3 regions of the Sedimentitalea todarodis genome follow, and region 2 is predicted to be linked to each of the others. Evidence: riboswitches for the same ligand, from Rfam matches in the RefSeq annotation. Region 2 holds a riboswitch; each other region holds the start of a gene.
What was found. Region 2 has a riboswitch for cobalamin ahead of QO231_RS21780 (energy-coupling factor ABC transporter permease). Riboswitches for the same ligand answer to the same signal wherever they lie in the genome.

Region 1 (2,262 bases), on a different contig from region 2:
TGGTTCCAAGGCATTGGCCGCCGATCTTTGTGGTGCGGAGGGGCATGGGCACATCACGACCTATCCGGAGGCCGTAATCACAGCACTGTCCGAGGAGCACGGCATCGTTGATCTGTCAGCTTGCGCGCATCGCCCTGAAATCGGCGAGCGGTTACAGATCATTCCCAATCACTGCTGTGTCGTCACCAACCTCTTTGATCATGTATACCTGATGCGCAATTCTCGGATTGAAGAGACGGCCCCGATCACCTCGCGGGGCCGTCTCCGCTAAATGGATCTTGGCGATTGTTGCGTAGGTCCGGTCCGAGAAGCGATCAGGTGACTCAGGGATTAGACCCATTTTTCCGGGTCACATATTAACCGCACCGCGCTGACCCCAAAGGCTGAATTCATCGAAAGCCTGCACCAGTCGGTGGTCCTCCTCGGCGTCACTTGCACTCGTTCGCAAACCGGTCAGAATCGGTCCAATTCGTTCGTCATTTTGCTATTTTTTCAACTTAATCCAATTCGCTGAGGAGTTCCTCACGTTTCGCAGCTCGCATAGCTGACGCCAGAACATCCCATCAAACCACCTCCGGAAAGCAACCCGATTTCTGGCAACACTCGAATGGCGTTGATCTTGCATCGCAGAATATTTCCTTCTATCAAGGGTCGTCGGTTTTCTTTAGAAAATAATAGGGAATTCGCAGCGCGCCCCAAGCGCGTGAAACGTAACTGCCCCCGCAACTGTGAGCGGCGAGCCACGTTCTGAAGTAACCACTGGGCCATGACAACCCGGGAAGGTGGAACAAGGCGCTGAGCCGCGAGTCAGGAGACCTACCGACGCACACTGTAACCGGGCGGGGATGTCCGGGGTGGATCGTGGTTGTCATCGGGCGGGATTATCCGCTTTCCTTGTCTTTCGATCTTGCCCCATGCCTTAGCCCACCAATGGCACAGGAGCCATTTGATGACGAAACACTTGATTGCGCCCGGGGTGATGGCGCTGGTCCTGACGTCTACTGCTGTCACAGCGCAGCAGACCAGCTATCCGCTGACAATCGCCAATTGTGGCCACACCCTGACATTCGAGGGGCCCCCGGAAAATACGGTGGCCTTGGGTCAATCCACGACCGAACTGCTCTACCTGCTCGGGCTGGGCGACACGGTTTCTGGTACAGCGGTATGGTTCAACCCGGTCCTGCCCCAATTCGAGGAATTGAATGACGGCATCGAGCGGCTGGCCGACAACGATCCCAGCTTTGAGAGTGTGGTCAACAAGAAGCCCGACCTCGTGACAGTGATGTACGAATGGCATGTGGGCCCGGAAGGCATCGTTGGCACCCGCGAGATGTTTCATGACGTCGGCGTACCAACCTATGTCATGCCCACCGAATGCGAGAAAAAGGACAACCTCGTGGGGCTGGATGGGACACGGTCAGAGCTGTTTTCGACCGACCAGCTGTACAAATCGATCGCCCAGCTTTCCGAGATCTACGACGTGCAGGACAGAGGCGCCGCACTGATCGAAGATTTGAAAGCAAGCGAATCCAAGGCGATCGAAAAGGCAAGCGGACTGAGCCTGCCCGACGGCACATCTGGCCTGTTCTGGTTCTCTTCGGCCGAAATTGATACCAATCCATTCGTCGCCGGGCAAAAGGGTGTGCCGGCCTACATGATGGACAAGCTGGGCGTCGAAAACGTCGTGACTTCGGACGAGGAGTGGCCAAGCGTGGGCTGGGAAACGCTGGCCAAGGCGGACCCGACTTTTATCGTGATCGCCGAAATGGACCGCCGCCGGTTCCCGGCCGACGACATCGAGAAAAAGCGCGAATTCCTGATGAACGATCCGGTGGCACGCGAAATGGCTGCCGTGAAAAAAGGGCGTATCATCACCATCGATGCCCACGCCATGAGCCCGACCGTCCGCGCAATCTATGCGCTCGATCAGGTGGCGGATGCATTGGCAGGGTATGATTTGAAATGACCGTGATTGACCGGCAGGTGAGCCGGTCCGTATCAGGCAGAGCTTGGCACTGGGCGGTGATTGCACCGCCCGTGCTGCTGATTGCGTTGATGGCTGGCACAGCGCTTGGCGAAACCCCGATTCCCTGGGATGTGGTGGCGCAGGTGCTGGCCAACAAGATGTTCGGCGCGGATTATCCGGTCGACAGGATCGACGAAGGCATTGTCTGGAACTACCGTTTTGCGCGGGCGGTTGTAGCCGCCTGTTGCGGCGCGGGGCTGGCCCTGTCGGGCGTCGTCCTGCAGGCACTGTTGCGC
Region 2 (2,262 bases):
CATGGTGACGAAGGCGGGCGCCGCGAAGACGGGGTCAATCTGATGGACGTAGCCCAAAGCGAACTAGGCGCTCATTTGGCGACCGATCAGGCGTCTTTCGAAAACACCCCTTTGGATGGGACCCCGATCCTCGGGTTGTTTGAAAGCAGCCACATGATGTACGAAGCTGACCGCGAAGACGAACCCAGCCTGGCCGACATGACCGGTGCGGCCATCCAGGCGCTTCAGGCAAAATCGGGGGACAATGGCTTCTTTCTTCAGGTCGAAGCGGGTCGCGTGGACCATGCCAACCACGGCGGCAACCTTGCACGCGCGGTACGTGACCAAAAGGCGTTCTCCGACGCCGTCGCGATCGCTGATGAACTGACGGACGATGCCGACACCCTGATCATCGTGACGGCTGATCATGAACATGCACTTGCCTTCAATGGTTATTGCGGGCGTGGGTCGGACATCCTTGGCCTGTGCATGGGCATCGACGGCGAAGGCGTGGCGCATACCGGAGAGCCCGAATTGGGAGCCGACAATAAGCCGTTCACCGTCGCAGGCTACCTGAACGGTGCGGGATCGGTTCTGACCGAACAAGCGGATGGTTCTTTCTTTGGTACGCGACCGGTGCTCACCGAAGAGGCCGCGACAGACCTGGACTATTTGCAGCAGGCGGTGGTTCCCAAGTCCTCCGAAACCCATTCGGGTGAGGATGTCGCCGCCTATGCCAAAGGCCCGTGGGCACACCTTGTCGATGGCACAATTGAACAGAACATGATTTTTCACATCATGAACTATGCCGCGACGGCCGAATAATCTGATTTGGTCTGATCACGACATCCCCAAGAGTTCCGCTCTTGGGGATGTTTTGCTTTTTCGGATGGAGACCAGGGAGATCCGTCCTGGGCTTAGTTTTTCTCGGAAAGTTGAAGAGATGAGTTGATGTAACTAGCTGTTTGATGGAGTAGTTTTGTGTTATTTCGCATCATACTTGGGCTAAATTTGGTTGCCACAGCGACTACACACCAACTGCATTCTACAAACCATCTTGACTCGGGCAGGCCGAGGATATCAGGTGCTCGGACTTGGTCCCAAAGCCGATTTGCGGCGGCGGGGTAAATGGGAACGCGGTAGGGACATCAAGTCCTGTCCTGATCCGAGACTGCCCACGCAACTGTGAGCGTTAGCTGCATTCCGAATACCACTGGAGAGATCCGGGAAGGTGGAATTGCCGCGATGAAGCGCGAGTCAGGAAACCTGCCAGGTACACTGTGACGCCTCTAGGGAGGCATCTTGCACGATGGGTGCAGAAAGGACGAACTAATGCATATTGAACCTGGCGTCGTGGACGGCGCAAAACTCGTACTGGGAACCGCGACTGGCGTTGCCTCAGTTGGAATTGTCGCCAAGCTCGCTGTTGATCACGTGAAGCAGAACGGTAACATCTTAGCTTTGGTCGGACGCTCCGCTGCGGCAAGCGCGATGGTGCTCGGATTCTTTGAATTTCTGCCGCATCCACCTGTTGGAGTGTCAGAAGTACATCTGATACTTGGGACCACACTTTTCCTGATCCTCGGCACAGTTCCAACAGCTATTGGTCTGATCTTTGGTCTTGTCGCGCAAAGCTTCCTGTTTTCACCCACAGACATTCCGCAGTTGGGAATGAACCTGACCACGCTCATTCTGCCAGTTTTGGCGATGGCGGCATTGGCTCAACGAATTATACCGGCCGACACCCCTTACACTGAAGTAACCTATGGCCAAGCCGCGAAGCTATCTGCGGTGTTCCAAGGTGGAATTGTCGCATGGGTGGCATTCTGGGTATTCTACGGGCAAGGATTTACAGCAGAGACCTTAGCAAATGCAGGTGCATTCGCCTCAGTCTACATCATCGTTGTATTGCTTGAACCTATCATTGACCTTGGTGCTCTGGCTTTGGCAAAGACATTCCGGAGGTTCGAGAACACAGGCCTTCCGCACGCCCGGCTCTATCAACCTGCTTAAGGTAATTAGTAACCAAGTACGACCGACCATTGTCGTTTTACACACCGTTTTGGAATGCGAGCAATTGGCGCGACTACGCGCCGATTGCATCATGGTCGGTCAGACACTCCGAATGATCGCGCAAGACTTCGAGAACCTTACAGTCCGCCGTATTCCCCCCGCTGCATTCATGAATCATGCGCTTCAGCTCTGTGCGCAGCGCTTTCAGCCGATCCATCCTTAATTCTACCTGCTTGAGTTGCCGCCGGGCGATGGAATCCGCCTCATGGC
Region 3 (2,262 bases), on a different contig from region 2:
CCGCTCCTGCACGGCCGTCATTTGGCTTGTCACGGGATCGGTGCGCAGGAACGCGAGTTTCTTCTCCACGTCGTCCGCCGGGAAGCGGCGGCGGTCCATGTAGGCGATGACGATGATGTCTGGATCCGCGCGGGCGATGCTCTCCCACCCGACCGTCGGCCATTCCTCGTCGGACTCGATGATGTTCTCGATCCCGAGATTCGACATCATGTACCCCGGCGCGCCGAGCCGCCCGGCCACATAGGGGTCAATCTCCAGATCTGCGGAAGAGAACCAGAAGACGGCCGTCAGATCGCCCGGCAGATCGAGGCCTTCCGCACGCGCGATAGCATCGCGTTCGGATGCCTCCAGTTCCGCGACCAGACCCTCGCCGGCCGACTGCACGTCGAAGATCGCCGCAAGCTCGCGGATGCCCTTGTAAACCGAGGCGGTGTCGAAGGCGCCCACGCGCGTGCCGTCCCCGCCGGTGGAATTGTCCTTGGTGTCGCAATCGGCGGGCATGATGTATGTCGGAACGCCAACGTCACGGAACATCTCGCGGGTGCCCACGATCCCGCTTTCGCCCACGTGCCATTCATATTGCACGGCGACCAGCCCCGGCTTCTTCGCGACCACGCTTTCGAAGCTGGGATCATTGTCGGCCATCCGCTCGATCCCCTCGTTCACCTCCGCGAACTCCGGCAGGACCGGATTGAACCAGACGGAGGTGCCCGAGACCTTGGGCGCAAGGCCGAGGGAATAGAGGATCTCGGTCGCGGACTGGCCGATGGTCACGGCACTGCCCGGGGCGGTGTCGAAGGACATCTCCACGCCGCAATTCGTCAGGTTCAGGGGGTAGGTTGTTTCTTGCGCATGCAGGGGCAGCGCGGCGCTGGCCAGCAGGGTGGCCGTGATCAGTGTCTGTTTCATCCGTTCTTTCCCGTCAGATGGGACCGGCAGGGACAAAACGCGAAACAGTGTGCGATCATACGGGACGCGACAGGTTTCCCGCCCCGGCACACCCCGTCCGATCGTGGTTTCACTCGCGTCGGCAGGTCTCCTGACTGGCGGGTCGCGACACCTCTCGCCTTCCCGGAACTCACCCAGTGGCATATCGAGAGGCGCTCGCCGCCTACAGTTGCGGGGGCAGTTCCGTTTCCCGGCCAAGGCCGGAACGGATTCCCTTTTCATTCCCGGAGGAAACCGACGGAACAAGCAATTGCAGGATCTACGGCCAGCGGCAAGCACAGAATGAGCAGGCCCTTCGCCAATCGCAAATTGCCGACAAAGCTGCCGTTCGGAGATTCCGCAGCATTCGGTAGAGTGGGCGCGCAGTCAAATTTCGCGGCACGGTGCCTCAACCCCACTCCCGCCGGAATGTGAAGAATCCAGACCAAACTCTGCAGCGATGTAGGTCCTGATCTCAGCTGTCGATCGGCAGAAGCGAGCCTGCAGCCAGTCGCATAGCACGGTTTCCTGATCAGAGGTCATGCGAGACTTGCCGCCCTTCCAGCCATCAAGGGCAAGCGCTTCCCAGCCACCGTCCCGATAAGACTTGTACCAACTGCGAATGGTGTCGTCGTCCAAGTACAGAAATTTCGCGATCTGCACGCAATTCTCGCCATCGTCGAGCAGCAGGATCGCATTCGCCCTCCGCGCGACGCCATGGTCCTCGCGCTGAATGCGCACGCAGCACTCAAGTTTGAGGCGTTCCGCTGGGGAAAGAAAGTTGTTCCGGATCATTGGCTTACCCGAATCGTTCCAAGCCTCAACGTCAAGTCGCCAAATTCGGCAAGTCAAAGACTCCGAGTATAACTGAGCAATTTCTTCAGCTTCCCGGACAACCCAGCGAGAGCCCGTTTGCGGAAATGGATAGCTTCAGGAACTCGGCCTGATAGCTATTGAGGTCCTCGCCCGTCGGTGCCTTCAGCAACAAGTTGTTGCGGTCCGTCGCATTGTTGGGATCGTGCCGCGGTTCTCCGGGCCGCAGCGGCTCTTTCGATATGTCTCTGTCAGGATGAAGAAGTCCCAGGCCATGACCGATCTCGTGGGCGATGGTATCGCCACCCCCCTCAACAATGCCCACAGGGGTCATGCGCTTGTCCCGGCGGTGCGTCTCCAGTGGACCGCCCACGCCGAGTACCTTGCCGTTTTGATCGTCAGGTTTCTGGGGCGAACGCTGAACGTCGGAGGCATAGAATATGTGAACACAGCGCCGCTTGAAGTCGAGGGTCGCATCGTACTGAAAACCATCGAACAACCATTGGAACGGCCGGATCTTCT

Region 1: it holds a riboswitch for cobalamin, as region 2 does, so the genes downstream of both, QO231_RS21225 (ABC transporter substrate-binding protein) here and QO231_RS21780 (energy-coupling factor ABC transporter permease) in region 2, are expected to answer to the same signal.
Region 3: it holds a riboswitch for cobalamin, as region 2 does, so the genes downstream of both, QO231_RS16625 (ABC transporter substrate-binding protein) here and QO231_RS21780 (energy-coupling factor ABC transporter permease) in region 2, are expected to answer to the same signal.

What each region holds. Positions count from the first base shown of each region.
Region 1 is NZ_JASMWN010000022.1:81,678-83,939, forward strand. Features, by position in the region: gene QO231_RS21220 (D-TA family PLP-dependent enzyme) at 1-271, shown strand, start outside; cobalamin riboswitch at 639-838, shown strand; gene QO231_RS21225 (ABC transporter substrate-binding protein) at 950-1,966, shown strand; gene QO231_RS21230 (FecCD family ABC transporter permease) at 1,963-2,262, shown strand, end outside.
Region 2 is NZ_JASMWN010000024.1:31,082-33,343, forward strand. Features, by position in the region: gene QO231_RS21775 (alkaline phosphatase) at 1-804, shown strand, start outside; cobalamin riboswitch at 1,058-1,267, shown strand; gene QO231_RS21780 (energy-coupling factor ABC transporter permease) at 1,312-1,992, shown strand; gene QO231_RS21785 (MerR family transcriptional regulator) at 2,066-2,262, opposite strand, start outside.
Region 3 is NZ_JASMWN010000014.1:89,008-91,269, reverse strand. Features, by position in the region: gene QO231_RS16625 (ABC transporter substrate-binding protein) at 1-909, opposite strand, end outside; cobalamin riboswitch at 1,013-1,202, opposite strand; gene QO231_RS16620 (helix-turn-helix domain-containing protein) at 1,315-1,722, opposite strand; gene QO231_RS16615 (hypothetical protein) at 1,808-2,262, opposite strand, start outside.